One region of the Janthinobacterium sp. HH102 genome, then DNA from elsewhere that is predicted to be linked to it. Evidence: predicted binding sites of a transcription regulator. Region 1 holds the regulator's gene; the other holds the start of a gene.

The links. Region 1 encodes sigma-54, which starts transcription at its own class of promoters, with help from an activator protein. Its sites were predicted from a motif close to TGGCANGNAANCTGCTTT; they were not measured.
Region 2: a site for sigma-54 is predicted at 5,624-5,641, ahead of JAB4_RS10670 (PEP-CTERM sorting domain-containing protein). Genes of this name have one in related genera too.

The regions. Positions count from the first base shown of each region.
Region 1 covers NZ_CP062062.1:857,843-873,957, forward strand. The annotation lists gene JAB4_RS03885 (monovalent cation:proton antiporter family protein) at 1-200, opposite strand, end outside; gene JAB4_RS03890 (KpsF/GutQ family sugar-phosphate isomerase) at 309-1,319, shown strand; gene JAB4_RS03895 (HAD hydrolase family protein) at 1,319-1,852, shown strand; gene lptC (LPS export ABC transporter periplasmic protein LptC) at 1,895-2,506, shown strand; gene lptA (lipopolysaccharide transport periplasmic protein LptA) at 2,532-3,113, shown strand; gene lptB (LPS export ABC transporter ATP-binding protein) at 3,113-3,868, shown strand; gene JAB4_RS03915 (RNA polymerase factor sigma-54) at 3,873-5,351, shown strand; gene raiA (ribosome-associated translation inhibitor RaiA) at 5,421-5,780, shown strand; gene JAB4_RS03925 (enoyl-CoA hydratase/isomerase family protein) at 5,912-6,997, shown strand; gene rapZ (RNase adapter RapZ) at 6,998-7,861, opposite strand; gene hprK (HPr(Ser) kinase/phosphatase) at 8,028-8,963, opposite strand; gene JAB4_RS03940 (PTS sugar transporter subunit IIA) at 9,000-9,482, opposite strand; gene queF (NADPH-dependent 7-cyano-7-deazaguanine reductase QueF) at 9,826-10,668, opposite strand; gene ilvA (threonine ammonia-lyase, biosynthetic) at 10,799-12,337, opposite strand; gene JAB4_RS03955 (YqaA family protein) at 12,539-13,030, shown strand; gene JAB4_RS03960 (DUF3683 domain-containing protein) at 13,287-16,115, shown strand, end outside.
Region 2 covers NZ_CP062062.1:2,322,777-2,338,891, reverse strand. The annotation lists gene JAB4_RS10705 (aldolase) at 1-481, opposite strand, end outside; gene JAB4_RS10700 (XRE family transcriptional regulator) at 623-1,171, shown strand; gene JAB4_RS10695 (YaeQ family protein) at 1,235-1,777, opposite strand; gene purU (formyltetrahydrofolate deformylase) at 1,817-2,698, opposite strand; gene JAB4_RS10685 (phasin family protein) at 3,044-3,556, shown strand; gene JAB4_RS10680 (general stress protein) at 3,605-3,988, shown strand; gene JAB4_RS10675 (M48 family metallopeptidase) at 4,169-4,681, shown strand; gene JAB4_RS10670 (PEP-CTERM sorting domain-containing protein) at 4,843-5,436, opposite strand; gene JAB4_RS10665 (TIGR00730 family Rossman fold protein) at 5,785-6,330, opposite strand; gene JAB4_RS10660 (hypothetical protein) at 6,342-7,115, opposite strand; gene JAB4_RS10655 (TetR/AcrR family transcriptional regulator) at 7,157-7,828, opposite strand; gene JAB4_RS10650 (phasin family protein) at 7,967-8,587, opposite strand; gene JAB4_RS10645 (EAL domain-containing protein) at 8,740-12,378, opposite strand; gene JAB4_RS10640 (alpha/beta fold hydrolase) at 12,681-13,637, opposite strand; gene JAB4_RS10635 (GMC family oxidoreductase) at 13,634-15,268, opposite strand; gene JAB4_RS10630 (hypothetical protein) at 15,276-15,803, opposite strand; gene JAB4_RS10625 (MFS transporter) at 15,876-16,115, opposite strand, start outside.

The DNA.
Region 1 (16,115 bases):
AACATCAGGAAGACGACGCCGAACTCGGCCAGGGTATGGCTGGCTTCGTTTTCCGCCGCCAGGCCCAGCGCATGGGGGCCGATAACGATGCCAACGGCCAGATAGCCGAGCATGGGCGGCAAATGCAACATTCTGAAAGCGACCACGCCCAGCACGGCGCTGCCGAGTAACATCAGGGTCAGTTCAAGCGAGGAAAACATGGGTTGCCCGGTACGGTCAATGGAAATCGTTGTTTGTTGTGACTGGCAAGTTTTTTGCTTTCCTAATTCGTTTATACTTTGGGCATGAGTGTAACCCATGAAAAAACAATGCTGAAAGCTTTTGATCGAATTGACATGCAAGCGACGACCGAGCGCGCCGTCGCGCTGGCCCGCACCACCTTGCAGATCGAGTCCGACGCCATCAATGCGCTGCACGCGCGCCTGGCAACGGACGACAGCGTGGGCCGCGCCGTGGCGCTGCTGCTGCAGTGCAAGGGGCGTGTCGTCGTCTCGGGCATCGGCAAGTCCGGCCATATCGCGCGCAAGATTGCCGCCACCCTCGCTTCCACCGGCACGCCGGCCCTGTTCGTGCATCCGGCCGAAGCGGCCCATGGCGACCTGGGCATGGTCACCTCGGACGATGCTTTTATTGCCATCTCGTACTCGGGCGAGTCGTCCGAACTGATGGCCATCATGCCCGTCGTCAAGCGCATGGGCGGCATACTGATTTCCATGACGGGCAAGCCGAACTCGAGCCTGGCCCAGCTGGCCGATGTGCACCTGGATATTTCTGTTGAAAAAGAGGCCTGTCCGCTGAATCTGGCGCCGACGGCCAGCACCACCGTCACCCTGGCTCTGGGCGATGCGATCGCCGTGGCCTTGCTCGACTTGCGCGGCTTCAAGGAAGAGGATTTCGCCCGCTCGCACCCGGGCGGCGCCCTGGGCCGTCGCCTGCTTACGCACGTGCATGACGTCATGCGCAGCGGCGAACGGGTGCCGAAAGTACCCGTGGACGCCTCGCTGCTGCAGGCGCTGGAAGAAATGACGAAGAAGGGCATGGGCATGACGGCCGTCGTCGATGCGGACAACCGCCCCGTGGGCGTGTTTACGGATGGCGACTTGCGCCGCATGTTCGAGCGCGTGCAGGATTTCACGCAAGTGGCGATCCGCGACGTCATGCATGCGCAGCCGCGCAGCATCGCGCCCGAACGCCTGGCTGTCGATGCCGTGGCCGTGATGGAACAGTTCCGCATCAACCAGATGCTGGTCGTCGATGCCGACGGCAAGCTGGTGGGCGCCCTGCATATCCATGATCTGACGCAAGCGAAGGTGATCTGATGGAGAGCGTAGCGGACAACCTGGCGCGCGCGGCCAAGGTCAAACTGATGATCTTTGACGTCGACGGCGTGCTCACCGACGGCAGCCTGCATTTCGGCCCCGATGGCGAAATGATGAAAACGTTTAATGTGTATGATGGCCTGGGCATCAAGCTGCTGCAGGAATCCGGTGTGCAGACGGCCATCATCAGCGCGCGCCGCTCGGCCATCACGGCACGCCGCGCGCAAGACCTGGGCATTACCCATGTGCACCAGGGTGGTCACGACAAGCTGACGCCGTTTCGCGAACTGCTGGCGCTGACGGGCTTGACGGAAGAGCAATGCGGCTACATCGGCGACGACGTCATCGATGCGCCCATCCTGCGTCGCGTGGGCTTTGCCGTCAGCGTGCCGGGCGGGCGTCCGGAAGCGCAGGGCCTGGCGCACCATGTGACGCAGGCCGGCGGCGGCCGCGGCGCGGTGCGCGAAATCTGCGAATTCCTGCTGCGCGCCCAGGACAACTATGCGCGCGTCATGGCGCCGTTCCTGGAGTGAGGTGCGCCTTGCCGCCAGTGACCTATGAAAGAGTGAAACCCTATGCGTAAGCCAGGAGGCGCCCATCGCTGGCGCATGATTTTTACCCTGCTGGGCGCGGTCGTCGTCGCGCTGGCCAGCTTTTGGCTGCTTGAAGTGATGAACAAGAATGGCCAGGACATCAAGGCCAGCAAGAATTTGGGTGAGCCCGACTATTTCATCACCAATTTCAGCCTGGTGCGCATGGACTTGACGGGTAAGCCCAGCTATATCGTGTCGGGCAACAAGCTCACGCATTATCCGGCCGACGATTCGTCCGATATCGACCAGCCCTTCGTGCGCAAGCTCACGCCGGGCATGCCGCCGTTGAACATGAATGCGGAACTGGCGCATATCGACCAGGACAATACCCGGCTGCAACTGCACCGCAAGGTCGTGATCGACCGCGTGGCCAGTCCGAAGGCGCAGAACCTGACGGTCAGGACGGAAGCGCTGACGGTGTTTCCGGACGAAGAAAGAATGGAAACGGACGTGCCTGTCGATATCCTGACGGGCGCCTCGCGCATCAATGGTATCGGCATGAAGGCCAATAACGCCACCGGCGTGGTGGAAGTGCAGAATGCCTTGCGCATGGTCCTCCCGCCGAAACCGCGCCCGGCCGCGGCGGCAAAATGACAGAATGAAACAAGGAAACCATACTATGAAGAACATCTTGCTGTTGAGCGTATTTTCTCTGGCCCTCATGGGCGTGGCGCATGCCGAGAAGGCCGATTCCGAGAAGGAAGCCGTCATCACGGCGCGTAGCGGCCACGTCGATGACGTCAAGCAGATTCGTACCCTGACGGGCGACGTCGTGCTGGTCAAGGGCACGCTGACCATGAAGGCGGGCCGGGCCCTGATCACGGAAGACCCGCAAGGCTACCAGTTCATCACTTTCTGGGCCGATCCCGGCAAGCTGGCCACCTTCCGCCAGAAGCGCGATGGCGCCGGCGACCTGTGGGTCGAAGGCGAAGCGGAGCGCGTGGAATACGACAACAAGACGGAAGTGGTGAAACTGTTTTCCAAGGCCAAGCTGACGCGCCTGGAGGGCACGAAAGTGACGGATGTGGCCAATGGCGCCTTCATCTCGTACGACAGCCGCAAGGAAGTATTCAAGATGGAAAATTCCGACAGCGGCACCAGCACCTCCGATGGCGGCAGCGTGCGCATGGTGATCCAGCCGAAGACCAAGGCGCCCGCGGCGGAGAAAGCGCCGGCCACACCTGTGCCAGGAACGAAATAATGGACAATACCCGTTGCGGCAGCACCCTGATCGTTCGCGGACTGCAGAAAACCTATGGCAAGCGGCAAGTCGTGCATGATGTCTCGCTGCAAGTCGAATGCGGCGAAGTGGTGGGGCTGCTGGGCCCGAACGGCGCCGGCAAGACCACCTCGTTCTACATGATCGTCGGCCTGGTGCCGTCGGATGGCGGCAGCATCGACATCAGCGGCGTGGACATTTCCAGCCTGCCGATCCACCGCCGCGCACAGATGGGCCTGTCGTATCTGCCGCAGGAGGCGTCCGTGTTCCGCAAGCTGACGGTGGAAGACAATATCCGCGCCGTGCTGGAAATCCAGACCGTCGAAGGCCGTCCTTTGAAGAAGGCCGAGATCGAGGAACGCCTGGATAAACTGCTGGCCGACTTGCAGATTGAAAAGTTGCGCGAGAACCAGGCGCTGTCCCTGTCGGGCGGCGAGCGCCGCCGCGTGGAAATCGCCCGCGCCCTGGCCACCGATCCCCGTTTCGTGCTGCTCGACGAACCGTTCGCCGGCGTCGACCCGATCGCCGTGATCGAGATCCAGCGCATCGTGCGCTTCTTGAAGGAGCGCAATATCGGCGTGCTGATCACCGATCATAATGTGCGCGAGACGCTGGGTATCTGCGACCGTGCCTACATCATCAACCAGGGCTCGGTACTGGCGTCGGGACGCCCCGACGACATCATCGCGAACGAGTCGGTACGCCGGGTCTATCTGGGCGAACACTTCCGCATGTAAGCCAATGAAACAATCATTGCAGCTGCGCACTTCGCAGCACCTGGCACTGACGCCGCAGTTGCAGCAATCGATACGCCTGTTGCAATTGTCTACTCTGGAATTGCATCAGGAACTCGAGCAACTGCTGACGGACAATCCCTTGCTCGAGCGCCTCGACGATCCGCTCGACCGTTCGCTGCGCCTGCTGTCCGACGGGGCTTTGAGCTCCACGGCCGCGCCGGCCGAAGCGCCGCCCCAGCCGCCAGGCCAGGAGGCGCCCGCGGCGCCGGCCGAAGCGGAAACCTTTGACGGCGAGGCGGGCGAGGGCCCGGCCGCCGCGGATGGCGGCGACAGCGACTGGAGCGAAGCGAGCCGGGGCAAGGCGCCCGACGACGAAGATTCCCGCCCGCAACTGGAGGCCCATCACTGCACCCTGCGCGAACACCTGATGGAGCAGATGCGCGTGACGGTGCTCGAATTGCGCGACCGCGCGCTGGTCGAGCTGATCATCGACGCGCTCGACGACAATGGCTACCTGGAAGAGTCGCTCGACGACATCCTGGCGCGTCTGCCGGAAGAGCTGGAAATCGATGCCGACGAGATGCGCACGGCCTTGTCGCTGCTGCAAAGTTTCGATCCGCCCGGCGTGGGCGCGCGCAATGCGTCCGAATGCCTGGCGCTGCAAATCAAGCGCTTGCCGCACATTGCCATGGTGACGCGGCGCATGGCCCTCGTCATCGTGGAAAAGCACCTGGCCTGGTTTGCCCAGCGCGATTTCAACAAGCTGAAAAAAGCCCTCGATTGCGACGATGAAGACTTGCGTGAAGCGCAGACGGTAATTCGCCAGTGCAACCCGCATCCGGGCGCCGTGTTCGCTGCGGACGTGTCCGATTACGTGGTGCCCGACGTCGTCGTCAAGCGCGCGCGCAATGGCTGGCAAGTGACCCTGAACAACGACGTCATGCCGCGCCTGCGCGTCAATGCCATGTACGCCAACTTGCTCAAGCAGGGCAAGGGCGAGGGCGCCATGGGTGCACAGTTGCAGGAAGCCAAGTGGCTGATCAAGAATATGCGCCAGCGCTTCGACACGATTCTGCGCGTGGCGCAGGCGATAGTAGAAAGACAAAAGAACTTTTTCTCGCATGGGGCCGTTGCCATGCGCCCCCTTGTGCTCCGTGAAATAGCTGATACACTGGGTTTACACGAGAGTACTATCTCGCGGGTAACAACTCAAAAGTACATGCTGACCCCGCACGGCATGTTCGAGTTGAAATATTTCTTTGGTAGCCACGTCGCCACCGAAGCGGGGGGCGAAGCGTCATCGACGGCGATACGGGCATTGATCGTGCAACTGACAGGAGCAGAAGACCCTAAAAATCCTTTATCCGACAGTAAGATTGCGGACATGCTGGGGGAACAAGGCATGGTGATTGCGCGACGTACTGTTGCCAAATACCGGGAAGCATTAAAAATTCCGCCAGTGAGCCTGCGTAAGTGTTTGTAAGTTTTTTTCGGTTCCTCTGCGGGCCGGATACGATGGACCGCACGAACCCGATCATCTTTAGGAGTGTGTATGAATCTCACCATCAGCGGACATCATCTCGAAGTGACACCAGCCATCCGTGAATACGTACAAACGAAGCTGGAGCGCGTGAAACGTCATTTCGATCAAGTTATCGATATCGCCGTGATTCTGACCGTGGATAACCTCAAAGAGAAAGAAAAACGTCAAAAGGCCGAAGTCAACCTGCGTCTGAGTGGCAAAACTGTCTATGTGGAAAGCCTGGCGCACGACCTGTATGCCGCGATCGATACCCTGATCGACAAGCTCGATAGGCAAGTGATGAAATACAAAACCAAAGTGCAAGGGCACGGTAAAGAGGCGATCAAGCATCTGCCAGACAGTTCGGAAGAAGAATTCGCCCCCGCCTAAGCGGCCCGCGACTTTCAACCGGCTGTGATCAACTAAGGGCGCACATTGCGCCCTTTTTTGCGTCCAGCGAAACGCAATGTTCGCCGCGCAGGCGCTAGAATGTTTGCACTTTCACTTCTTTCCTGCCTGCCATGAGCGACCTCGTCCAGATTTCCATCCGCCACCGCACGGGCCACATCGTGCTCGACCGTCCGAAAGCCTTGAATTCCCTGTCGCTGGAGATGGTGCGCGCCCTGAGCGCGGCCTTGCTGGCCTGGCGCGACGATCCGCAGGTGGACGCCGTGGTGATCCGCTCCAGCAGCGAAAAAGCCCTGTGCGCGGGTGGCGACATCCGTTTCTTTTACGACGCGGGCCTGGCCACGCCGCAGGGCGGCAGCGCCTTGCTGGAAGATTTCTTTACGGAAGAATATGCTTTAAATCATCTGATTCACTTCTACCCGAAACCGTATATCGCCGTCATGGATGGGGTGGTGATGGGCGGCGGCATGGGCGTGGCGCAAGCGGGGCCCGGCAACCGCCTGCGCATCGTCACGGGCCGCACGCGCATGGCTATGCCGGAAGTCAATATCGGCCTGTTCCCCGACGTGGGCGGCAGTTACTTTTTATCCCGTCTGGCGGGTCAGCTGGGCCTGTACCTGGGCTTGACGGGTTTGACGATCAACGCGGCCGACGCCCTGTACACGGGCCTGGCCGACGTGTATCTGCCCGAGGCGCAGATGGGGGCGCTGCTGGCCCTGTTCGAGTCCACGCCGGGCGAAGGCTTGCCGGTCGCCATCAAGGCGCTGGCGGCGCCTTTCCAGGCCGAGGCGGGCGCTTCCCCCCTGGCCACGGCGCGCGCGGCGCTGGACCGCCACTTCAGCGCGGGTTCGGTGGCCGCCATCATGGCCTCGCTGGCGCAGGATGACGGCGCGTTCGCGGCGAAGGCGCTGGCGGCCATGCGCCTGCGCTCGCCCTTGATGATGTCGGTGACCCTGGAGTTGCTGCAGCGGGGCGCCCACCTGGGCGTGGCCGATTGCCTGCGCATGGAGCGCACGGTGGTGCGCCACAATTTCGAACATGGCGAAGTGCTCGAGGGCGTGCGCGCGCTGGTGGTCGACAAGGACAATACCCCACGCTGGCAGCCTGCCAGCCTGGACGAGGTCGACGCGGCCATGGTGGCGCGCTTCTTTGCGCCCGTCTGGCCGGCGCAAGCCCATCCGCTGCGCCACCTCGACTGATTAAGAACGCTCGCGGTGGCGCAGCACGACTCTTTCTTTGGGGCCGAAATACTGCGCCAGCCGTTCCGCCATGTACACGGAGCGGTGCTGGCCGCCCGTGCAGCCCAGCGCCACCGTCAGGTAGCTGCGGTTGTCGGACTTGAACGACGGCAGCCATTTTTCGATGAAGGCGCGGATGTCGGCCAGCAGCTCCAGCGCGCTCGGTTGCGCGTCGAGGAAGGCGATCACGGGCGCGTCGCGGCCGTCGAGCGGGCGCAGGGCCAGGTCGTAATAGGGATTGGGCAAGGCCCGCACGTCGAAGACGAAATCGGCATCGAGCGGCACGCCCAGCTTGAAGGCGAACGATTCGAAGAACAGGGTCAGCGGCGCGCGCTCTGAGGCGACGATATCCTTGATCCATGCGCGCAATTTGTTGGCGCTCAGTTCCGAGGTATCGATCACATGGCCCAGCTGTTCGATGGCCGACAGGCGTTCGCGTTCTTCCGAGATGCACTCGATCAGGGTGCGGCGGCTGGCCGGATTCTGGTTCGGACGCAACTCGTGCGACAGCGGATGGCTGCGCCGCGTTTCCGAGAAGCGCGCCACCAGCGAATGTGTGGTGGCTGTCAGGAACATGACCTTGACGTCGTGCCCCTGGTCGCGCAGCAGCGCGACATTGTGCGGCAAGCTGACGAGCGATTCGGCGCTGCGCGCATCGACGGCGACGGCCAGTTGCGGCGTGCCTTCGTCGAGCAAGGTTTGCACCAGGCTCGGCAGCAAGGCCGGCGGCAGGTTGTCGACGCAATAGTAGCCGGTATCTTCCAGCACATTGAGCGCGACGGATTTACCGGAGCCGGATATTCCGGTGATAAGGACGATATGCATAGCCCGATCATACAATAAAGACCGGCACCGCGCTCCCGAGGCAATTATCTTTACAAATTATTGCAATTTGGGCTGTGATATTTCTTTGCTGCACGCGCCAACAATGCTGTCGGATTACGCGGGGCCTTGCCCCACCTCGGCGGCCCCGCTAATCCGACCTACGTTGCTAATCGCCGCTCATGGCGAGGCGTTGCCGTTCCATGAACTCCTGCAAGGTATCGATGCCGCGCAGTTGCAGAATCGTGTTGCGCACGGCCGCTTCCAGCAGCACGGCGATGTTGCGGCCGGCGGCGACGGGGATGACGACCTTGCGCACCGGCAAGCCCAGCACGTCTTCCGTAGGGAACAGGAAAGGCAGGCGCTCGACTTCCTCTTCCAGCGCGTTGCGGCGCACCAGGTGGACGATCAGTTTCAGGCGCATCTTGCGGCGCACGGCCGTTTCGCCAAAGATGGCCTTGATGTCGAGTAAACCCAGGCCCCGCACTTCCAGCAGGTTTTGCAGCAGGGGCGGGCAGCGGCCTTCGATCATGTTCGGCGCGATGCGCGAGAATTCGACGGCGTCGTCGGCCACCAGGCCGTGGCTGCGCGAAATCAGCTCCAGCCCCAGCTCGCTCTTGCCCAGGCCCGAATCACCCGTGATCAGCACGCCCACACCCAGCACGTCCATGAACACGCCATGCATGATGATGCGCTGCGCCAGTTTTTTCGACAGGTAGACGCGCAGGAAGTCGATCACTTGCGCGGCCGGCAGCGGGGTGGAGAACAGGGGGATGTTTTGCTCGTCGCAGATGGCGAGGATGTCGGGCGGCGTTTCCAGCCCTTGCGCGATGATCAGCGCGGGCGGACCGCCGGCGATCAGTTCGCCGATCACGTGGGTGCGCGTGTTGACCTTCAGGCGCTGGTAGTAATTGATTTCCTGGTGGCCAAAGACCTGGATGCGGCCCGGATGGATCAGGTTCAAGTGGCCCACCTGGTCGGCGGCCGACGAGACGTCGCCCGAGATCAGGCGCTCGCCGCCGGGGAAGCCGGCGAACCAGCCCAGTTGCAGACTTTCACGATTATCGTCGTACAGGCGTTGTATCGTCAGCGGCGTTTGCAACATGGCAGTCTTCTTCAGGAGTGGAGGAATACCTGAAGTTTAACCCGCCGCTTGCAGACTGGGTTGCCAATTGACGATGCGCGAATGCACGGATTTCGGTTCCGGATCCGTGGCCAATGCCGTGCGGAAGGCGTCATCGGAAAACATTTCGGCGATTTCCGACAGGATTTCCAGATGTTGCTGGGTGACATGATCGGGAATCAGCAGGAAAAACAGCAGATTGACGGGCTTGCCATCGGGCGACTCGAACGGAATCGGTTCGGCCAGGCGCACGAAGGCGCCCAGCGGCGATTTCAAGGTCTTGCTGCCCTTGACTCTGCCATGCGGCACGGCCACGCCATGACCCAGACCGGTCGAGCCCAGACGTTCGCGGGCAAACAGATTGTCCGAGACGGTAGAGCGGGCGATGCCGTAATTGTTTTCGAAGATCAGGCCGGCTTGCTCGAAAGCGCGCTTCTTGCTGGAAACTTCCAGATCCAGCAGGACGTTTTCGAGGGATAATATTTTGCTAAGATTAGTCATGACACTCAATGAAATGGTGCAATGCGCAGAGGGCTTGCGAGCCGAATTATAGGCCTGTTTTCGCGGCCTGTAACGCCAATTCTCAACAGTATACGTCCGCTGCGGGCGCAGTGGGCGCTACAGCCAATGTGACCATCATTTTAGCAAAAAAATAACATCGGCGTGTATCGGCTATTTCTTGATTAAAAACACGCGGCGCGCCGGTTTTTCCGCCGCCGAATGCCGATTTTCCGATTTTTCAGCGTCTTTGACATGCTCTGCGGCACTACTGCAACGTTGTTTTAAAACACAGCCAACATTCCTGTTGGCATGGTTTTGGGGTGTTGCGCGGTGTTGCCTAGCGTTACTGGCGCGCGTTGCGCAGATTGCCCGGCATCGCTCCCGTGCTGAAGTTGCTGCGCCAGGGATTGATGTCGAGGCCGCCGCGGCGCGTATAGCGCGCATACACGGACAGTTTTTGCGGTTTGCATTGACGCAAAATATCAACAAAGATGCGCTCCACGCATTGCTCGTGGAATTCATTGTGTTCGCGGAAACCGATCAGGTAGCGCAACAGGCTTTCCTGGTCGATCTGCGGCCCCGCATACGCGATCTGCACGCTGCCCCAGTCGGGCTGGCCCGTCACCAGGCAATTCGATTTGAGCAGGTGCGAGACGAGTTTTTCTTCCACGGGCGCCTCATCGAGCGCCGCCTTCAACAGCAGCGGCGAGGGCGTGTATTGCGTGATTTCCAGGTCCAGACGGTCGAGCAGCACGCCGTCGAACTCGCCCATTTTGAGCTTGCCGAAATCTTCCTGCAAAGTCAGTTCCACTTGCACGGGCGCGCCGAAACCATTCGACAAATCCTGCTTGAGCAATGCCAGCAGCGCTTGCGGGCTGTCCAGCTTGGTCTGGTTGAACGAGTTCAGGTAGAGCTTGAACGATTTCGATTCGATGATGTTGGGCGAATCGGCCGGCGCGCTGACCTTGGCAATGGCCACCTGCGGCTTGCCGCGCTGGTTCAGCCACGACAGTTCGTAGGCGTTCCAGATATCGAGGCCGAAAAACGGTAATGTACCGTGCAGTTCCAGCTCGTCGCGCTTGCCCTGGCGCGGAATCGGAAACAGCAATTCCGGCGCGTAATCGGTGCGGTAGGCGGAGCTTTTGCCCAGCGGGGATTGTTCGGCGAGGTCGTTGGTGGTGGTCATGGTGGCGTGGCTACAAATTCTGTGAAGGGTGAATGGTAGCTTATTTCAACCCAACGGCAAGGACCGGGGTCAGACCCGACGGGGGAATGCGCCCGGTGGGATGCATTCCGATCGCGAAGCGACTGACCTGTTATTGCCCGAGGAACAGCTTATACACGGGATTGCTACTCTCATCCCAATAACGGTAACCGAGGGTATCGAGGAAGCGGGCGAATTCTCCCATTTCATCGGGCGGTACTTGCAGGCCGATCAGGATGCGGCCCACGTCGCCGCCCTGGCTGCGGTAATGGCACAGGGAAATATTCCAGTTCGGCGCCATGCTGTCGAGGAAGCGCATCAGCGCGCCCGGGCGTTCGGGGAATTCGAAGCGGTACAGCAGCTCGTCCTGCGCCAGCCGGCTCTTGCCGCCCACCAGGTGGCGGATGTGCGACTTGGCCAGCTCGTCGTGCGTCAGGTCGAGGGTCTTGAATTCGTGTTCCTCGAAGGTCTTCGCCAGCACGCTGGATTCATGCCTGTCGGCAATTTGAATGCCGACGAACACGTGCGCGGCTTTTTCATCGCTGATGCGGTAGTTAAATTCCGTCACGTTGCGCGCGCCAATGAGCGAACAGAAGCGCTTGAAGCTGCCCCGCTGTTCGCGCATGGTAACGGCGAACACGGCTTCGCGGAATTCGCCCAACTCGGCCCGTTCCGCCACAAAACGCAGCCGGTCGAAATTCATGTTCGCGCCGCTGGCGATGGTGACCAGGGTTTCATTGTTGACGGGGTGCTTGGTCAGGCTGGCCCGTTCCACATAGGCCTTGGCGCCGGCGATGGCCAAGGCGCCGGACGGCTCCAGAATGCTGCGCGTATCCGTAAACACATCCTTGATGGCGGCGCAGATGGCGTCCGTGTCGACGGTGATGATTTCATCGACATACGCCTGCACCAGGCGGAAGGTTTCCTCGCCGGCCAGGCGCACGGCCGTGCCGTCGGCGAACAGGCCCACGTCGTTCAGGGTCACGCGCTCGCCCGCCTTCAGCGAGCGGGCCATGGCGTTCGAGTCGACGCTTTGCACGCCGATGATCTTGATGTCGGGGCGAATCTGTTTTACGTAGGCAGCAATGCCGGCGATCAGGCCGCCGCCGCCGATGGGGGCGAAGATGGCGTGGATGGGGCCGGCGTGCTGGCGCAGGATTTCCATGCCGATCGTGCCCTGGCCGGCGATCACGTCCGGGTCGTCGAACGGGTGCACGAAGGTCAGCTTCTGTTCCTTTTCCAGGGTCAGCGCATGGTTGTAGGCATCCGTGTACGACTCGCCGTGCAGCACCACTTCCACGTTCACGCCGCCGCGTCCCTTGACCGCCTCGACCTTCACCAGCGGCGTGGTGGTCGGCATGACGATGACGGCACGGCAACCCATGCGGGCGGCCGACAGGGCCACGCCCTGGGCATGGTTGCCGGCCGAGGCGCAGATCACGCCGCGCTTGCGTTCCGCTTCGCTGAGCTTGGACATCTTGTTGTAGGCGCCGCGAATCTTGAAGCTGAACACGCTTTGCATGTCTTCGCGCTTGAAGTAAATCTGGTTGTTCAGGCGCTGCGACAGGGCTGGGGCCAGTTCCAGCGGCGTTTCGGTGGCGACGTCATAGACGCGGGCGGTCAGGATTTTCTTGAGGTAGTCGATGTTCATAGTCTGCAAGCAAGTGATTCTGGGCCAGAAAGGGTCTGGAGCGTGTCTGTCGATAGCGGCGGCGCGGCGGCGGATAGCCTGGCGACAATAATGCTCTGTGGAACTGCGGGCGGGTCTGCCTTTGCCAGCCGGCGCGATGTGTGCGGCGCCCAGGCTGCTCTTCATTATAATGGAGAGCCTTACCGCATCGCGAAGTGTTCCATGATCGAATCCGCAATCGCCTGGCTGCTGCAGCTGATCGCAGCACCGGAAGTCGGGCTGACATCGGTCTTTCTGATCAGCTTTATTTCCGCTACCCTCTTGCCGCTCGGCTCGGAGCCGGCCGTGTTTGCCGTCATCAAGGCCAATCCCGCGCTGTTCTGGGCCGCCATCGGCGTCGCCACCCTGGGCAATACCCTGGGCGGCATCGTCGACTACTGGATGGGCTACCGGGCCAAGCAGGCGTTCGCGAAGGAGCGCGATACGCGCTGGTTCCGCTGGCTGGCCCGCTATGGCGCCAAGACCATGCTGCTGGCCTGGCTGCCCCTCGTGGGCGATCCCCTGTGTACCCTGGCGGGCTGGCTCAAGTTGCCGTTCTGGCCCAGCGTGGCCTATATGGCCATCGGCAAGTGCGCACGCTACCTGACCATGACAGGCTTGCTGCTCTACGTCCCCGATGGTGTTTGGCACCGGATCGGCCAGATGCTGGCTTGAATGGGACGGCCTGCAACGCCAGTTTGCCCCATTTCGTGCAGTTCGATAGTTCGCAGCAGGGTCTGATTTTTGGTATTTTTTCGTTGAAAAATCGCGGAATCTGGTTTTTTATTCGGCAATGGAGGGCTTTTCCATATTTGCTATGGTGGCGGATGCGGTGCTTAAACCTTAGGCTGCCTAAGGCTGTTCCCGCATGGTGCGGCGCAATAAGATAAAATGGGTCTTTAGGGTCCAGTCCACATCGTCACCACACTCCATGAACGCTCCCGCACAAATCCAAGCTTTACTGGCAGAAACGCCGAATGGTCCCGCAGCAAGCCGCCTGCGCGAAATCCCGTATAACTACACGTCGTTTTCCGATCGCGAGATCGTCATACGCCTGTTGGGGGAGGACTCCTGGCGCCTGCTCGACGAGCTGCGCGGCGCCCGCCAGACGGGCCGTTCGGCCCGCATGCTGTACGAGGTGCTGGGCGATATCTGGGTCGTGCGCCGCAACCCCTATCTGCAGGATGACTTGCTCGACAATCCGAAGCGCCGCCAGGGCTTGATCGATGCCTTGCATCACCGCCTGGCCGAAGTCGACAAGCGCCGCCTGTCCATCGATGCGGCCGGCGGCGACGTGGCCGCCAGCGGCGAGACGCCGGAAGTGGCGCAGGCGCGCAGCCATAACGTCGAACTGCTGCTCAAGGCCGCCAGCAAGGCCGTGGCCGACTTCGGCGACGAATTCCGCAAGACCTACGATTTGCGCAAGCGCACGGTCAAGGTGCTGGGCCGCTACACGGAAAAGCACAATGTGCGCTTCGACGGCATGACGCGCGTGTCGCACGTGACGGATGCCACCGACTGGCGCGTGGAATACCCGTTCGTCGTGCTCACGCCCGACACGGAGGAGGAAATGGCCGGCCTGGTCAAGGGCTGTATCGAGCTGGGGCTGACCATCATCCCGCGCGGCGGCGGCACCGGCTACACGGGCGGCGCGATTCCATTGACGCCGATGTCGGCCGTCATCAACACGGAAAAACTGATCACCCTGGGCGCCGTGGAAATGACGGTCTTGCCTGGCTTGACGCACGAATACGCGACGATCAATTCGGGCGCCGGCGTGATCACGAACAAGGTCTCGGAAGCGGCGGAGAAGGCCGGTTTCGTGTTTGCCGTTGACCCCACCTCGGCCCACGCCTCTTGCATCGGCGGCAACGTCGCCATGAATGCGGGCGGCAAGAAAGCCGTGCTGTGGGGCACGGCGCTGGACAACCTGGCCTCGTGGCGCATGGTCGACCCGAACGGCGACTGGCTCGACGTCACGCGCCTCGACCATAACCTGGGCAAGATCCACGATATCGCACTGGCACGCTTCCAGCTGGAATGGCGTCACCCGAGCACGCGCGACGCGACGAAACCGAACGCGCCGTTCAAGACGGAAATCCTGGAAATTCCTGGCCGTAAATTCCGCAAGGAAGGCCTGGGCAAGGACGTGACGGACAAATTCCTCGCCGGCTTGCCGGGCATTCAGAAAGAAGGCTGCGACGGCCTGATCACGTCGGCGCGCTGGATTCTGCACAAGATGCCGAAGTTCGCCCGTACTGTCTGCCTGGAATTCTTCGGCCAGGCGCGCGACGCGATTCCGTCGATCGTGGAAATCAAGGATTACCTGGACGGCTTGCCGGCCAAGGGCGAGCAATACACGAGCATCCGCCTGGCGGGCCTCGAGCACCTGGACGAGCGCTACCTGCGCGCCGTCGGCTACGCCACCAAGTCGAAGCGGGGCGTGCTGCCGAAGATGGCCCTGTTTGGCGACATCGTCGGCGACGATGAAAACGCCGTCGCGCAAGCGGCGTCGGAAGTGGTGCGCATCGCCAACACCCGCGTGGGTGAAGGCTTTGTGGCCGTCAGCCCCGAAGCGCGCAAGAAATTCTGGCTGGATCGCGCCCGCACGGCGGCGATCGCCAAGCACACGAACGCCTTTAAAATCAATGAAGACGTCGTCATTCCCCTGAATCGCATGGGCGAATACACGGATGGCATCGAACGCATCAATATCGAGCTGTCGATCAAGAACAAGCTGCAACTGGCCGACGCCCTCAGCGAATTCTTTGCCAAGGGTAACTTGCCAATCGGCAAGAGCGACGATGCATCGGATGACCGCGTCGACGACGCTGAAATGCTGGGCGACCGCGCCGAGCAAGCGCAGCAGTTGCTGGCGCAAGTGACGGCGCGCTGGACCTATCTGCTGGCCCAGCTCGACCGTCCGCTGGTCGACGTGAAGGGCGAACTGGCCGAACTGGGCATGGAGCGCTTGCTGCCCGTGTTCGATGCGCGCCTGCAAACGCAGCCGAACGCCACCCTGTTCGACGTGGTACAGGACCGCACCGTGCGCATCACGTGGAAGCAGGAAATCCGCGCCCAGCTGCGCCAAATCTTCAACGGCGCCGCTTTCAAACTGATCCTCGACGAGGCCACGGCCATACACGCGCGCATCTTGCGTTCGCGCGTCTTCGTCGCGCTGCACATGCATGCGGGCGACGGCAACGTGCACACGAACTTGCCCGTCAACTCGGACAATTACGAAATGCTGCAGGACGCCCATGAAGCTGTGGGCCGCATCATGATCCTGGCCCGCTCGCTCAATGGCGTCATTTCCGGCGAGCACGGTATCGGCATCACCAAGCTGGAATTTTTGACGGAAGAAGAGATCGGCGACTTCCGCAGCTACAAGCAGCGCATCGATCCCGAAGGCCGTTTCAACAAGGGCAAGCTGCTGAACCTGCCGGGCATGGGCGCCGACTTGCGCAATGCCTACACGCCATCGTTCGGCCTGATGGGACACGAATCGCTGATCATGCAGCAAAGCGATATCGGCGCTATCGCCGACAGCGTCAAGGACTGCTTGCGTTGCGGCAAGTGCAAACCCGTGTGCTCGACCCACGTGCCGCGCGCCAACTTGCTGTACTCGCCGCGCGACAAGATTTTGGCGACCTCGTCCCTGATCGAAGCCTTCCTGTACGAAGAGCAGACGCGCCGCGGTATTTCCATCAAGCATTGGGAAGAGTTCGAGGACGTGGCCGACCACTGCACGGTCTGCCAT
Region 2 (16,115 bases), 1.5 Mb from region 1:
AATCGTCGAACAGGGGGCAGGTATCCATGTGCGACACCTGCAGCGGCTGCTCCAGCATCGACAGCGCCGCCACGTGCGTTGGATGCGTGTGGATGATGCAGGCCACGTCCGGGCGCTGGCGGTAGATCCAGCTGTGGAAACGGTTGGCCGGGTTGGGAATACCCTCGCCGTGCACCACACGCAGGTCATGGTCGACCTCGAGCAGATTGCTGGCCGTGATTTCATCGAAGCCCAGGCCCAGCTGTTGCGTGTAGAACGTGGCGTCCTGGCCGCCACGGCTGCTGATCTGCCCTGCCAGGCCGGAATCATGTCCGCCATCGAACAGGATGCGGCAGGACAGCGCCAGGGTTTGCCGCGCCGACCAGGCACTGTCCTGCGTGACGCTGGCCAGGCGCCGCTCGGCGATGGCCACCAGTTCGTCTTTCGACAAGGCCAGGCTGGCGCCCGGTGCCGCTGCTTCATACTGAGTATTGTGTTGCATCGTTGATCCTTCACTCATGCTGACTACGCTTCCCGGCATGCACGGCAACAGCCGCGCAACCCAATCCGAGGAAACTGAGTGTATTTTAGGACACTTTGTGTCATGAGGTACAATAGTTTTTTTAAATCGACCGATGCAACCATGGCTATGCGTCTGAAACTGCTGAGAAAACACAAGGGCTGGACCCTGGAACAGCTGGCGGAAAAAAGCGGCTTGACGAAGAGTTACTTGTCCAAGGTGGAGCGGGGCCTGAGCGTGCCCTCAATCGCCGTGGCGCTGAAACTGTCGCACGCGATGCAGGTGGACGTGGAGCAGCTGTTCAGCGACAGCCACCGGCAGGCGGCCGTCACCATCACCCGCGCCGGCGATCCGGCCAGCGCGGGCGCGATGCCGCCGCTGCCGCATTTCGCCAGCATCGCCGCCGGCGTGGCACCGAAGAAAATGCTGCCCTTCATGGTGTATCCGGCGGCCGATTTCGCCGCCTCCGCCTTCAAGGAACATGCGGGCGAGGAATTCCTGTTCGTGCACCAGGGCGCGATTGAAATCGAGTTTCCCCAGGAAACCGTGCAGTTGCACACGGGCGACTCCGTGTATTTCAACGCCCTGATTCCGCACCGCACGCGCAGCATTGGCGCGCAGCAGGCGCAGTTGCTGGTCATCGTCAGCAACGACGAAGACGCGGCCCCGTAAAGCGGCGGCGCAATGCAAAAAGCCCGGAGCGATCCGGGCTTTTTGCGTTTCAGACAGCCAACATCAGCGTGGCGGCTTCACCGGTTCGCGGTCGACCAGGACCGTGTTGACGCTGTCGGTCAGCCAGATCTGGCCATCCTGGATCGTGCATTGCAGCTGCATGGTGCGCTGCGCCAGCTTGCTCATGTCTTGCGCCGCCTCGGATGGCAAGTTGATCACGGTCAAGTTCTTCGCCCGTTCCAGTTTATTCGCGATCTGCTTCCACCAGATGTGGCTGGTTGCGCCATAGCTGTAGACGATGACCTGTTCCGAACGGCCGCAGGCCTTCAGGATGCGCTTTTCATCCGGCTGGCCCACTTCGATCCACAGCTGGATGGCGCCCGTCAAATCCTTCTGCCACAGGTCGGGCTCTTCCGTATCGAACAGGCCCTTGGTGAAGGTCAGCGCCTCGTCCGCATGGATGGCGAACGCCAGCAGGCGCACCATCATGCGCTCGTCCGTTTCGGACGGGTGGCGCGCCAGGGTCAGCGCATGATCCTGGTAGTAATTGCGGTCCATGTCGGCGATCTGCAGATCGGCTTTGAAAATTGTTGCTTTGAGGGCCATCGTGTTTCTGTCTCGGTAAAGTAAATAGTGAAGTCGGTATCAGCGGAAAACCACGGTCTTGTCGCCATTTTTCAGGATGCGATGCTCGACGAACCATTTCACGGCGCGCGCCAGCACCACGCACTCGACGTCGCGGCCGATGGCCGTCAGCGTTTCCGCATCCATCGCATGGTCGACGCGCTCGACGTCCTGCTCGATGATCGGGCCTTCGTCCAGGTCGCCCGTGACGAAGTGGGCCGTCGCGCCGATCAGCTTGACGCCGCGGTGGTGCGCCTGCGCATACGGCTTGGCGCCCTTGAAGCTGGGCAGGAAGGAGTGGTGGATATTGATGGCGCGGCCGTCGAGCGCCTGGCACAGGCCGGGCGACAGGATCTGCATGTAGCGCGCCAGCACCACCAGGTCGATCTTGTGCGTGTCCATCAGGTCGAGGATCTTCGCTTCCTGCGCCAGCTTGGCCGCTTCCGGCGCACCGGCCGCCAATGGCAAGTGGTGGAAGGGAATATTGTAGCTGGCCGCCAGCTGGTAGAACTCCATGTGATTCGACACGATGGCGGGAATTTCCACGTTCAGCAAGCCGCTCTTGTAGCGGAACAGCAAATCGTTGAGGCAATGGCCGATCTTCGACACCATCAGCATCACGCGCGGCTTGACGCGCGCATCGTGCAACTGGCCATGGAAGGGGCCATTGCGCTGCATGACTTGCGACAAGTCGGCGAAGTCGCTGCGCAACTGGGCGTCGCTGACGGCGCCGTCTTCCAGCGCGAAATGCACGCGCATGAAGAACAGCTGGGATTCCTGGTCGCCGAACTGGGCGGAATCGAGGATGTTGCAGCCGTGATCGGCCAGGAAGCCGGACACGCGGTGCACGATGCCGCGCTGGTCCAGGCAGGACAGGGTCAGGATGTATTCGGGATGCGTCATGGTCGCGGAAATAGGTAAAAAAGTAAGGCGATGCTCGGCTCAGCCACGCGCGCCGGCCATCGGCTGCGCTGCCGCGAGCCGGCTATTGTCGCACGGCCGGGCCGGTAAGCCGGCATTTTCCACACAAACAGCATGGCTGCCAGCAGCAGCGAGCTAACTGGCGTTCATTTGATCTAACACAAAGGCATCGCGTTTTTGCGCCTGCGAGCTCCCATTCTCGCACCAAACCGGTAACTGGCGTGGAACCTGGCACGCCATCCGGCGTCTATCTCTTTGCTTGTTTCACCATACGCCGCATCCGGTGCGCCGGATGTTTTCTGGATCAGCTTTTCATTGAGGTAGAACATGTTCACAAACAGTATTTTCCCCAGTCTCAGCCCGGCCCTGAAGTCCCATCTCGAGGCCCAATGCAATTTCGCCACGGAACTATCGCGCAAGATGTTCGATACGGCGCAGCAATTGAGCGAGCTGCATCTGCGGCTGGCGCAAGACTTGCTGCACGAGTGGAGCAACGCCAGCCAGCAACTGCTGGGCGCGCGCGACACGGGCGAGTTCATGTCGCTGGCCGCTGGCCAGTTGCAGCCAAGCAGTAACAAGCTGCACCAATACCAGCAGCAGCTCGGCAATCTCGTCGCCAACGCCAATGTCGAGATGAACCGCACGGCAGAGAACCACCTGCCCGAAACGAGCCGCACGGCCGTGGCCTTCGCTGACGAAGTGGTGCGCAAGACAGCGGAAGAAACGGAAAAAGCCACGCAGCGCCAGCGTGAAATGATCGAAAAAATGCACGCCATAGGCCACCGCGACGGCGCGGGCCGCAGCCACGATAACAGCAGGCAATCCGATCAGGCGCATTGAGCGCCTGCACAGACCACTTGACCCCCACTCGACAGCAAGGAGAGCGACATGGCTAGCAATCAAGGTAATGAACAGGGCAAAGGCACTGGCAGCAGCCAGAAAGCCAGCGAATCGGGCAGCGCCAAAGGCACGAGCAAGCGCGGTTTCGCCGCCATGAATGAGGAACAGCAACGCGAAATTGCCAGCAAGGGCGGCCAGGCAGCCCATCAAAAAGGCACGGCGCATGAATTCGACTCGGAAGAAGCACGCCGTGCCGGGCAGAAAGGCGGTGAAGCCGTCAGCCGCAACCGCGAACACATGGCGGAAATCGGCAGGAAAGGCGGCGAAAGCCGGCAATCGGCTCAGCGCGCCAATGAAAACCGCAGCAGCACGGCGGGGCGCAGCGGCGGCACGGGCCGTCAGGGCGGCAAGGACGAAGACGACAAGGGCTGACCGGGCTGCGGGACTTGCCGGGACGAGCGAGCGGCTTAGCCCGGTAACGCACGGCTTGGCGCGCGAAGGCACGGGGCGGCCCTGGCAGCTCCGTGCAAGGGGTGGCGCAGCGCGGGGCGCGGCGGTATGGTACATTCTCGCCTTACCGACACCTCCGCGCCACGTCCCGCCCTTCCCCGCATGCAGCCATCCCTGAAATACCTGAGCGCCTATTCCGAACAAACGCAAGCGCAAGTGCAGCAACTGATCGCGCAAGACAAGCTGGGCGAAGTGTTATTAAAACGCTACCCGAACGCGCACGATGTGCGCAACGACAAATCGCTGTACCTATATGTGCAGGACTTGAAGAATGAATTCCTGCGCAATGCCGAGCCGATCAACAAGGTGGCGTTCGACAGCAAGATCCATGTGATCCAGCATGCGCTGGGCTTGCATACCTCGATCTCGCGCGTGCAGGGAGGCAAGCTCAAGGCCAAACATGAAATCCGCGTGGCGACCATGTTCAAGGAAGTGCCGCTGGAATTCCTGCGCATGATCGCTGTGCACGAACTGGCGCACGTCAAGGAAAAGCAGCACGACAAGGCCTTCTACAAGCTGTGCACATATATGGAACCGCAGTACCACCAGTACGAATTCGACGTGCGCCTGTACCTGACCCAGCTCGACCTGTCAGGCCAGCGCCTGTGGTCATGAACTGCTGCGCATGACGGCCTGCGCATGAAGTCCACGTGAAAATGCCGCCCGGCATACACTGGGCGGCATTGTTCGAGTGCGCTGGCTAGTCAGCATGGCCGCCCGGTAAAACGGGCGGCTTTTTTACAGGGGCGCCGGCATGGCCGGCACCATGTTCAGGCTCAGGCGGCGTTCTTGCGGCGAAGCATGAAGCCCAGCAGGCCCAAACCGCCCAGCAGCATGCCGTAGGTGGCCGGTTCCGGCACGGCGCTCACGCTGGCGGCGATATTGTCGACCTGGAAGGTATGCAAGGCGCCTTCCTTCCACGTTGCCGACAGCAGATTGCTGAAACCCGTAAACGTGTAGTCGGCGAAGGTGTGGCCGCCGCCGAGGGTGAAGGTCTGGCTCACCGTGCCGCCGCCCACCTGGTGGCCGACGAAGGTCACGTCAAAGGAACCGGGCAAGCTCACGAAGTCGGCCAGGCTGATCGAGCTCAGCGAGAAAGCGCCGCCATCGGCACGGCTCAGGGTCGTCGTCGACAGGAGCGTCGCGCCGAGACCGGCCGAACCGGCGTAGGCGAGGCTATTCTGGTGTGCCGAGCTCAGCAGCCCGAAACTGCTGTCGAAGTTGTAGCCGCCTTCGGAGTAGGACTTGAACACGGAACCGAAGTAGCCGGGTTGTTCCAGCGGATCGAAGCCGATGATGGTGGTTTGTGCGTGGGCGCCGCCAGCGCTGGCCAGAATGGCGGCGACAGCGGTCGCTCGCAAGAGGGTCATAGGTTTCAAAATAGCATCCTTTCGAGATGATGAAGTAGCGTGGTTGTGGCAACTTGAAATGGACCGGCACCTTTTTTTGGGAGTCTATACAACGCTCGTCGGTGTCCGATATTCCTAACTTTGAACCATGCCAGTAGACCACAGCCATGCTTAAAAATCATCTTCATTTTCAAAAAAACATGCTATCAATGCAATTTTTTTGCCATATTTTTATTAATTAACTCATCAGGCCCGATCAATTTTCCCATGCGGAAATAAAAAAGCCATGCAGTGCGTACTGCATGGCCCTTGCAAGCGACAGGGAAAATAGTTGCCTGGCGGCATACGCACCGCCAGGCGAAAACGGCATTACGGCGCGCACTCCTTCAGGCGCTGCACCAGCGCTGCAGGATCGGCGTCGGCATTGAGGAACGCCGCGTGCTGCGGGCGGATGAAACCCTGCTCCTTGCCGTTTTGCACGAAAGCAATCAAGCCATCATAGAAACGGTCGACATTGAGCAGGCCGATGGGCTTGGCATGCAAGCCCAGCTGGGCCCACGTGAGCATCTCGAACAGTTCTTCCAGGGTGCCATAACCGCCGGGCATGGCGATGAAGGCATCGGACAGGCTGGCCATCATCGCCTTGCGCTCATGCATGTCCTTCACGATGAACTGGCGCGTCAAGCCCATGTGACCCACTTCGCGTTCCACCAGCTGGGTGGGAATCACGCCCGTTACCTCGCCGCCCAGGCGCAGCACTTCATCGGCGATCACGCCCATCAGGCCCACTTTTCCGCCGCCATACACGAGCGAAATATTTTCCGCCACCAGCACGCGCGCCAGTTCGCGCGCCGCCACGGCATAGTCCGGCGAGACGCCAGCGTTGGCGCCACAGTACACACATAAAGCCTTGATCACAGTCGTCCCTACCCTTTCAATTCATCGATCGCCGCCTCGACTTCGAGGCGTTCCTTGGCGTCCAGTGCCACGCACTCGGCCGCCTTTTCATACAAGGCCAGCGCTTCCGCCAGCTTTTTCTTTCCATCGAGCATATTCAATGCGCGCGCATATTCGCTGTGCGCGAGCGCCGAATACGGCGTCAGGGCCAGCGCCGTCTTGAAGTGCTGGTAGCCATCTTCCTTGTTGGCGCCATAGGTCAGCCCCCCTATCATGACGCCGACCTTGTCGATAATTTCCGTATGATAAATCCCAAACGCGATATGCGCTTCCGCATGCATGGGCGCGATCGTCATCGTGCGGTCCAGGCTGTTGCGCACGCGCGCGCCCATGCCCTGCGCCAGCGCCTTGACGACGGAAGTGCCGAGCGCGTAGCGGCCCAGGCTGTAGGCATGCCAGTAGTAGCCGGCCGGATTGTCCGGCTGCTCGCTCTGCTGGCGCTCACAGCGCTCGGCCACTTCCTCGTACATGTCGAGTTTCTGGCTGTCATTGCCTTCCAGGTGCGTGGCGTAGATGCAGGTGGCCTTGTGCGCCACCGCATAACCGGGCACGCCGACGGCCAGGCCCAGCTTCACGGCGCGCTCGAAGTCGCCCGCATGGAAGGCCAGCCAGGCTTGCACCAGCGCAGGGTGCGTGGGAAACGGTTCCACGTCGCCCGCATGCAGGCGCGACCAGGCCGCTTCCAGGGTTTGCGGGGTGTAGACATATGCTGCGTCCGGATAGGGAAATTGTTTCCAAGCCATATATCTCTCCTGTAATTGACGACGTGGCGCCAACAGCCGCATCAGTCGTTCTTGAGTTTGGTCACATACTCTTCCGACAGTTTGCGAAACAGCAAATGCGTTTCATTGCGCAAATAGGGCCCGATCAGGGACAGCACCTGGTAGCAGCCGCGCGCCAGCGCATCGGACATCGATTGCTGCTCGCTGTACTTGCGCGGATTGCGCACGTATTCGTACGACAGCCAGTAGGTGGCGACGACCACCATATTCGTCGCCATGGCGGCCACTTCCATGTCCGACGCCTCGAGCGACTGTTCGCTGCGCAAATCTTCGCACAGCTGCGTGGCCACCTTGATCTTGTGCGCCAGGATCAGTTTGAAGTGCAATTCCAGCTTGCGGTTGCGCGACAACAAATCGTTGAGGTCGCGGTAGAAAAAGCGGTAGCGCCAGATCAGTTCGAACATCAGGTGCAGGTACAGCCAGACATCCTCGATATTCGAGCGGCGCCCGTCGGGCACAGTCAGGATGCGTTCGATTTCCGCCTCGAACTGGACGAAGATCGAGTTGACGATGTCGTCCTTGTTACGGAAGTGGTAATACAGGTTTCCCGGCGAAATATTCATCTCTTCCGCAATCACGGTCGTCGTGATATTCGGCTCACCAAACTCATTGAACAGGCGCAGCGACAACTCCAGGATGCGTTCGCGGGTACGGCGTGGTGCTTTTTGTAGCATGTCGGGCAATCTCTCTGTGTTCTGCCTCAAGCATACCACCTAAGATAGCCGTAATGAAACACCGCGCCCCACGGCGGCGGCGAATAAGGCAGGCAAAAAAAAGCCTGCGCGAGCAGGCTGGAGGAATGCTGCGCCAGCTCAGGCCGGCGATGCTTTTTTCTTCGCCGCCGGCCTGACGGCTGGCTTGCTGGCGGCTGGCTTGGTCACGGGCTTGGTCACGGACTTGGCGGCGGTGCGCGGCACCGCCTTGGCGGTCGTCTTGGCCGGTGCCTTGCCCGGAGCCTTGGCGACGGCCGCCTTCGGTGCCGTTTTCGGCGCCGTCTTCGCGGCAGGCTTGGCAACGGCCTTCGGCTTGGCCGCCGGCGCGGCCTTGCCCGACAGGGCCGCTACCTGCACGCTCAAGGCATCGATCTTGGCGTGCAGCGCGGCAATGTCGTTTTGCATGGGCACGCCGATGGTGGCCAGGGCCCGCGCCACACGCTCCTCAAACACCTGTTCCAGCTTGTCCCAGGAACCGCTGGCCTGCTTGCCCACACCATCGGCCAGCTTGCTGACGCTGCCGCTGACATCGGCCACCTTGTCTTCGGCGCGCTTCTGGAATTCCGTGCCCTCCTTGACCAGCTTGGAAAACACGCGTCCGCCCTCTTCCTGCGCCTTGGCGAAGGCGCCCAGGCCCGCTTGCCAGATCTGCTGCGCCGACGAGCGCACGGCGCTCGCCAATTCCGTGTCTTCCGCCAGTTCCTTCAATTTCTTCACCATCGCCCGCTCCCGTCATGTGAAAGGCCATGCCACTTCATGGATATTTTTATTCTAGTGAGCAAAACTAGAGACGGGAGTCTAATTCGATAGCGAGCTGCGCCCCAAGGTGCGCCAGCGCACGCGGCGGCCGGTCGCTTGCGCGCGGCCAGCGCCTAAGCCGCCGCTTTCACGGGGCCATGCAGCAGCTTGTGCAGACGGAAGCCTTCGCGGATATTCTCGCGCAGCACGGCGCCTTTCCACGGCTTGGTGTAGAAGCGGTCGACGGCGCCGCGGTTGATGGCCGCCATGATGGGCGTCAGGTCGGCAAAGGCCGACAGCATGATGCGGAAGGTGTCGGGGCACAGGTGCTTGACCCGCTCCATGAATTCGGTGCCGCTCATGAGCGGCATGCACTGGTCGCACAGGATCACCTGCACCTTGTGGCGCGCCAGGATGTCGAAGCCCTCGGCGGCCGTCTGCGCCGTCAGGATGCGGTAGCCGTCCTGCGCCAGGAAGTCGCTGAGCACGTCGAGCATGAAGACATCGTCGTCGACGATCAGCAAGGTTTGCTGCTCTTCGCTGCCATCATCCTGCGGCGCCTGCAGCAGCTTGCCCCCCATCAGCATCTGCTCGAATTCTTCCTGCGGCACGGGGCGGCTGAAATAATAGCCCTGCATCTCGTCGCAGCCGTGGCGCCGCAAATAAGCCAGCTGCGCATCGTTTTCCACGCCTTCGGCAATCACCTCCAGTTTCATGCTGTGCGCCATGCTGATGATGGCCAGCACGATGGCCGCGTCGTCCGGATTGCTCGTCACTTCGCGCACGAAGGCGATGTCGATCTTCAGCTTGTCGATGGGGAAGCGCTTCAGGTAGGCCAGGCTGGAATAGCCGGTGCCGAAATCGTCGATGGAAATCTGGATGCCCAGCGCCTTCAGGTTGCGCAGCACGGAGATGGTCTCCTCGGCGTTCGACATCAGCGAGCTTTCCGTCAGCTCCAGTTCCAGCAGGTCGGGCGCGATATCGTACTTGCGGATGGCCTTGAGCACCTCCTCTTCCAGGCCCCCGACGAAGAACTGGATGCCCGACACGTTCACCGACAGGTGCACGGGGCCGATGCTGCTGGCGCCCCACTCGCTGATCTTCTTGCAGGCCTCGTCGAGCACCCAGTTACCGACGCGTACGATGAGGCCCGTTTCTTCCAGCAGGGGGATGAACAGGGCCGGCGAGACCATGCCGTGGCCCGGACGGCGCCAGCGGATCAGCGCTTCGGCGCCGCTGATGCGCCCCGAGATGATATTCACCTTGGGCTGGAAGAACAGCACGAATTCCTCGTTGTCGATGGCGCGCCGCAAGGCATTTTCCATGTCCAGCCGCGCCATCGATTGCGCATTCATTTCCGCCGTGAAGAAGCGGAAGGCGTCGCGCCCCGCTTCCTTGGCGCGGTACATGGCCGTGTCGGCGTATTGAATCAGAGTGTCCGCATCGACCGCATCCTCGGGGAACACGGAAATGCCGATGCTGACCGTCACCGTCACCTCGTGGCCCTGCAAGTCGAAGGGCTTGCGCATCGCCTCGCGGATCTTGTCGACCACGCCCACGGCATGCTGTGCGCCTTCAGGCAGCACCAGGATGGTGGCAAATTCATCGCCGCCAAAGCGGCCGATGGTGTCGCGCACGCGCAGGCAATCGACGAGGCGGCTGGAAAACTGCCGCAGCAGGTCGTCGCCGATGGTGTGGCCCAGGGTATCGTTGATATTCTTGAAGCGGTCGACATCCATGAACAGCACGGCCACGGCCCACTGGTGTTCGGCCGCCTGGGACAGCGAATGGGTCAGCGAAGCATAAAACTGGCTGCGGTTCGGCAAACCCGTCAAGGTATCGAAATGGGCCAGCTTCATCAAACGCTGCTCGGCATCCTTGCGCTCGGTGATGTCGCGCGCCACGGCCACCAGGATCCAGCTCTGCCCCGAGCGCAGGGTGCGCCGCTGCACTTCCACCGACAGCGGCGAGCCGTCCTTGCGCTGCAGCTGCAATTCCGTCATGGGGCCGCCCTGGTCGCCGGCCAGCAGCTTGTTGTACAGCTCTTCGAGCTGGGATTCGCCCTCGTGCGCGCGGCCCGGCCCCACGCGCAGGAAATCCTCGCGCTCGAAACCGAGCATGCGGCAAGCCGTCTGGTTGACGTCGACGAAGCACATGCCGGCGCGGTCGACGAGGAAAATCGCGTCGGCCGTGGCATCCATCGCCAGGCGGAAGCGGCGCAAGTCTTCATCGAGGCGGATGCGCGCCGCCATGTCCAGGGTCAGCTGCTCGTGATGGCGCTTGATCTCGTCGTACAGCAGCAGGTTGTCGTAGGCGACGGCGATCTGCGCCGCCACCGTCGCGGCGACGCGCTCGTCGACTTCGGAAAACTCGTTTGCCCCCAGCTTGTCGACCAGATACAGCCAGCCATGGCTGCGTTCGCGCGAAGCGATGGCCACGCCCAGGAAGGAATGCACGGGCGGGTGCGTGTCGGGCAGGCCCAGCGCGCCGGGATCGCCCTTCAAGCCATTGACCCGGTAGGGCTGGCGCTGTTCCAGCAAGCGGTTCAAAATGCCCGTGCGCGGCGCGCTGGCGATGCGCTCGAGGTTCTTCTCGGCGCCGCACGAGGAAAAATAGCTGAGCTTTTCGGCGCCCTCTTCCAGCACGCCGATGCAGGCGTACTTGGAGACGCAGATATTCTGCGCCACCTTGCAGCCCGCCTCGATCAGGGCGCGCGGATCGCGTTCGGCGCCCAGCTCGATGCCGAGTTCGATCAGGGCCGTCAGGCGCAGGCTCACCGCCTGCAGGCTCGACAGCGAACGCGACAGGCGCTCCGTCATGACGCCCAGGTCTTCGGGAAGCGCGGCCTGGCCCTCGCGCTGGCTGGCCAGCTGCGAAATCTGCTGGCTGCTCGATTCGAGTTCGTCGAGGTAGCCGCTGACCTGATGCTCGATGCCGGCCAGCTTGCCCGTGACGGGAAGCGCCGCCCCGCCGCCCGCGCCCGGCCCCGCCGCCATCTGGGCCGCCGCCGGCATCAGCCCCAGCGCCTCGTTGACGGTGCGCACGATAACCTCGGGATCGGACGGCTTGGGCAGCACCCAGCGCACGCCGCATGCCTGCGCCAGCAGGATCGCTTCCTGCTCGCGGTAGGTGGCCGTATAAAAGATGATGGGCACGTCGGTCAGCGCGGGATCGGCGTGCACGCGCGTGACGAACTCGTAGCCGTCCATGTTCGGCATGAGGATGTCGGAGATGATCAGGTCCGGCCGCTCGGTGCGCAGGATTTCCAGCGCGTCGGCGCCATTGGCCGCCTCCAGCAGGCGGTGGCCGCCGTAGCCCAGCAGAGCGGTGAGGAATTCGCGGTTCAGCACATGATCATCGACGATCAGGATGGTGGCTATGTCGTTTTTAACTGGCGTCGACGGCGCCCCGGGTAAAAAAGACTCCAGCTCCGCCACGAACAGGTCAGGTTCGATGGGCTTGCCGATGTAGCCATTGAAGCCCGCTTCGAGCAGGCGTTCGCGGTCGCCCACCATGGCCAGCGCCGTCACGGCCAGGGCAGGAATCTTGCGCAGCAGCGGGTCTTTCTTCAGCTCCGCCACCACGCCATAGCCATCGAGCTTGGGCAAATGCACGTCGCAAATGATCAGGTCGGGCAATTCGCTGCGCGCCATGCGCACGCCCTCTTCACCGTCATAGGCGGCCAGCGGCGTGTACCCGAAGGCACGCAGCAAGTACACCATCAATTCCATATTGGTGGCGTTATCTTCGATAATCAGTATACGTGCGGACAATTAGCGCCCCCAATAAAAACTGCATGGACTCATTTTCTGCCTGCGTTCAACTTTCCGCTTGCGCGGCCTACATAACAATCCTACAACATCTTGCCATATATCCAGAGAAATAGGTGGCCGTCGTCAGGCTGCGGAACGGGGCAAGCGGCCTCAAGAACAAATTTCCACCGCCTGTCTTCCGATGCTAGCTTAATACAGTACGCCAGTGGAAAACAGCATTATCTGCCCCTTGCGTTGTTAAACAGGGGCAACAGCAGAGTCAAAACAGACAGTCTTGCCATGCAGACAAAACACAACAGGACTCAGGCGAAATGGGGGGCCGAAGGGGGCTGGGCGACTTCGTTCTTGATAGTGATTTCTGCCAGCAGCCGGCGCAGCACGCGCGCGTCGCTGGCCAGCGCCACGTGGCCGATGCCGCCAAAGGCGAGATTGCGCGCGCCCGGCAACTGCGCGGACGCTTGCGGCGCGACGATATTGTCGTGATGCGAATACATCGACGTGATCAGCGCGCGCAGCGCCGGCGTCTCGCTGGCGGCCAGCTGCGCCAGCCAGCCGCTGGGCGCATCGTCGATGCGGCTCATCTGCCGCGCATTCGTCCCCGCCGCCAGGTTGGCCAGCGCCGTGCCGTGGTGCGGCGTGCCGATGGTGAGGATGCGCGCCACGCGGGCCGCGCCGTAACGGCGCAGCCAGGCGCGCGCCACCAGGCCGCCCATGCTGTGGGCGACGATGATGACGCGGTCGCTGCCCGTGTGCGCGCACAGCGCCTCGATCGCTTGCTCGACCTGCGGCACGAAGTCTTCGATGTCGGCGCCTATCGGTTCCAGGTCGACGCCGTCGTGCGCGATGCCGGCGCGCGCCAGCTGCCGGCTCAGCTGCGCCCAGTAGCCGCGGTTGCACACATAGCCGTGCACCAGCAGCACCGGCAGACCCTGGCCAGCGACGTTGTCGGCCGCATGCAGGCGCGGACGCAGCATGTCCCACGACGAGGACCGCAGGGTGGCGCGCAGCTCGCCGAAAAACAGGCGCGCGGCGCCCCCGGCACCCAACTGATATTGCTCTGGTACGGGGCTGCCCAGGCGCCGGCTCTGCCAGAAATTGCGCGCCACGATCAGCGCTCGCACGGCCAGCAGCATGGCGCCCGCCAGCAGCAGGGCCATGGCGGGCGAGGCGACGCCCCACGCGTGCATGGCCAGGTACGCAAAGCCCAGCACGGCCAGCACCTGCAGCAGCATCAGCCACTTGAGGATGCGCGCGATCATGCAGCGCCTGCAAGAGGAACGGGCGCCGGCTTGCCCGTTAATTGCTGCGCCAGCCCGCTGGCCAGGCGCGCGGCCAGCGCATAGATCGTCAGTTGCGGATTGGCGCCTATCGACGTGGGAAACAGCGAGCCGTCGTGCACGGACAGATTGCGCACGCCGTGGTAGCGGCCGTCGGCGCCCGTCACGCCCAGGCGCGCATCGTCCGACATGGCGCAGCCGCCCATCACGTGGGCCGATACCACGCGCGCCAGCAGCGCCTGCATCGGCAAATCGCCGATGGCCCGCTTCGCCTGCGTCCAGCTCGTGTAGTGGCTGGCCATCTCGTGCACGGGATACACGGTCCTGGCGCCGGCCGCGAACTGGATTTCCGCCATCGACAGCAGCGCGCGCCGCACGCCATCCCAGATGAACGGCGTGAGCGGATAGTCGAGCACGGGCGCGCCGAAGCTGTCGATGGAGACGCTGCCGCCGACCGCCTCATGGTGAAAGCCGTCGCGCAGCAGCGCCAGCAAGGCGTGTGCATGGGGGAAGTCGCGCATGGTGCGCGCATGCTCGTCGCCGAAGCCGCCCATGGTGGTGGCCATCAGCAGCGGGTGCAAAGGCGGCGCTTCGAGCTTGTAGCCGATGGGACCGTCGATGGGCGCCGTGTGCAGGAAATGGTCGGAATAAATCGTCTGCGGCGCCCCCGCGTAGGCGTCGACGCGCTGCGTGAACAGGCCCGCCGACACCACGGTCGGATGCAAAAAGGTGCGCCGGCCCAGCAAGCCGTGCGGGTCGGGCGCCTGCGAGCGCAGCAGCAGGGCCGGCGAATTGATGGCGCCGCCGGCCAGCACGAAGTGTTTGGCGCGCAGCGTCAGGCGCACGCCCGTGGGTACTTGCCCGGCCGCGTCCAGCGCAGTGACTTGCAGGCTGTCGATGCGCTCGCCCTTGAAGCTGAAACGCTCGGCGCGCGCATGCACGAGCAGGCCCGCGCCCAGCGCCAGCGCCGACGGAATCGTCGTCACCAGCATCGACTGCTTGGCGTTGGTCGGGCAGCCCATGCCGCAGTAGCCGAGGCTCCAGCAGCCGTTCACGTTGCGCCGGATGGCGGCCGTCGGAATCCCCAGCGCCGCGGCGCCACGGCGCAATAAATCGTTGTTTTCGTTGGGCGGCGCGGCCCAGTCGCTCACGTGCAGGCGCTTCTCCATCATGGCGAACCACGGCGCCATGGCGTCCACCGAATAGCCGGACAAGCCAAAATGCCGGCGCCAGTATTCGAGGGTGCCGGGCGGCGTGCGAAAACTCGAGGTCCAGTTGACGGTGGTCGAACCGCCCACCGTGCGCCCCTGCAGGATATTGATCGCCTTGTCGCGCGTCTTGCGCGCGGCCGATTCCTGGTACAGCGCGGGATAGGCCTGCGCTTCGCGCATCTTGAAGTCCTTCGAAGACTTCAAGCCGCCCTCTTCGACCATCAAGACTTTCAAGCCGGCCAGCGCGAGGATTTCCGCCGTCACGCCGCCGCCGGCGCCGCTGCCGATGACGACGACGTCCGCCTCGAAGGTACGGTCGGTGCCCAGGGTGCTGGCGTCGGTGACGTTCCAGCCTGCCGCAATGCCGGCGGCGATGGGATCAGGAATGGGGGATATGCTCATGGATGCCTTATGCGCTCAGTTCGGGCAGCGGCCCCGGATAGCCGATGGCGGCCCAGTGGGCGGCATCGGCGTACCAGGCACCGAGGATCAGGTCATGCAGGGCCAGGTAGGCCGTCTGCAGGGTGGCCAGGCGGTGCGTGCGCCACGCCTGCAGAAAGGCGGCAACCTGGGCCGGATCGGCTGCGTGCCAGCCATCTTTCACGCCGGCGACAAAGCGCCGCGCGGGCGCCAGCGCCAGCAAGCCAAACAAATCCTGCACTTCCTGCTGCGCCGCCAGCGGCAAGCCACGGATGGCCGCGTCCACGCCGGCGATGGCACCATCGAGCGCCGCGGCCCGCGCGGGGGCTTCCCGCGGCAGCGCGCTGCCCAGCATGGCCGGCACGATGGCCGCCAGCGCAGCGCGCGCTTCGCCGTCGAGCACGAAACGGCCAGGGGGCGCCGGCCCGCGCACCAGGCGGTAGGCGGCGCCGCCGGCGGCCAGCGCACAGGCGCCCAACACGCCCAGTTTCAAGAACGATCTGCGTCGCATTCCCATGTCTCCCCTTGTTTTGACCCGCCTTTTGCAGGCCAGTGTACGCCAAAGGAAGTGCGCTTCCGCGCGCAAAAACTAGAGCGAGCCGTCTAGTTTGCGCGACTGTAACCACAGCGGCAGCATGGCCAGCAGCGCAGCCAGCGCGCCGCCGATGGCGATGCCGGGCAAGCCAAACGCGACGATCAGCACACCGCCCAGCGCCCCGCCGGCAGCCGTGCCCGCATTGAAGGCGGCGATATTCAGGCCCGCCGCCACCGCATCGCTGCCCGGGCAATGCTGCTGCGCCAGGCGCAGCAGCCGCATGGTCGACAGGGT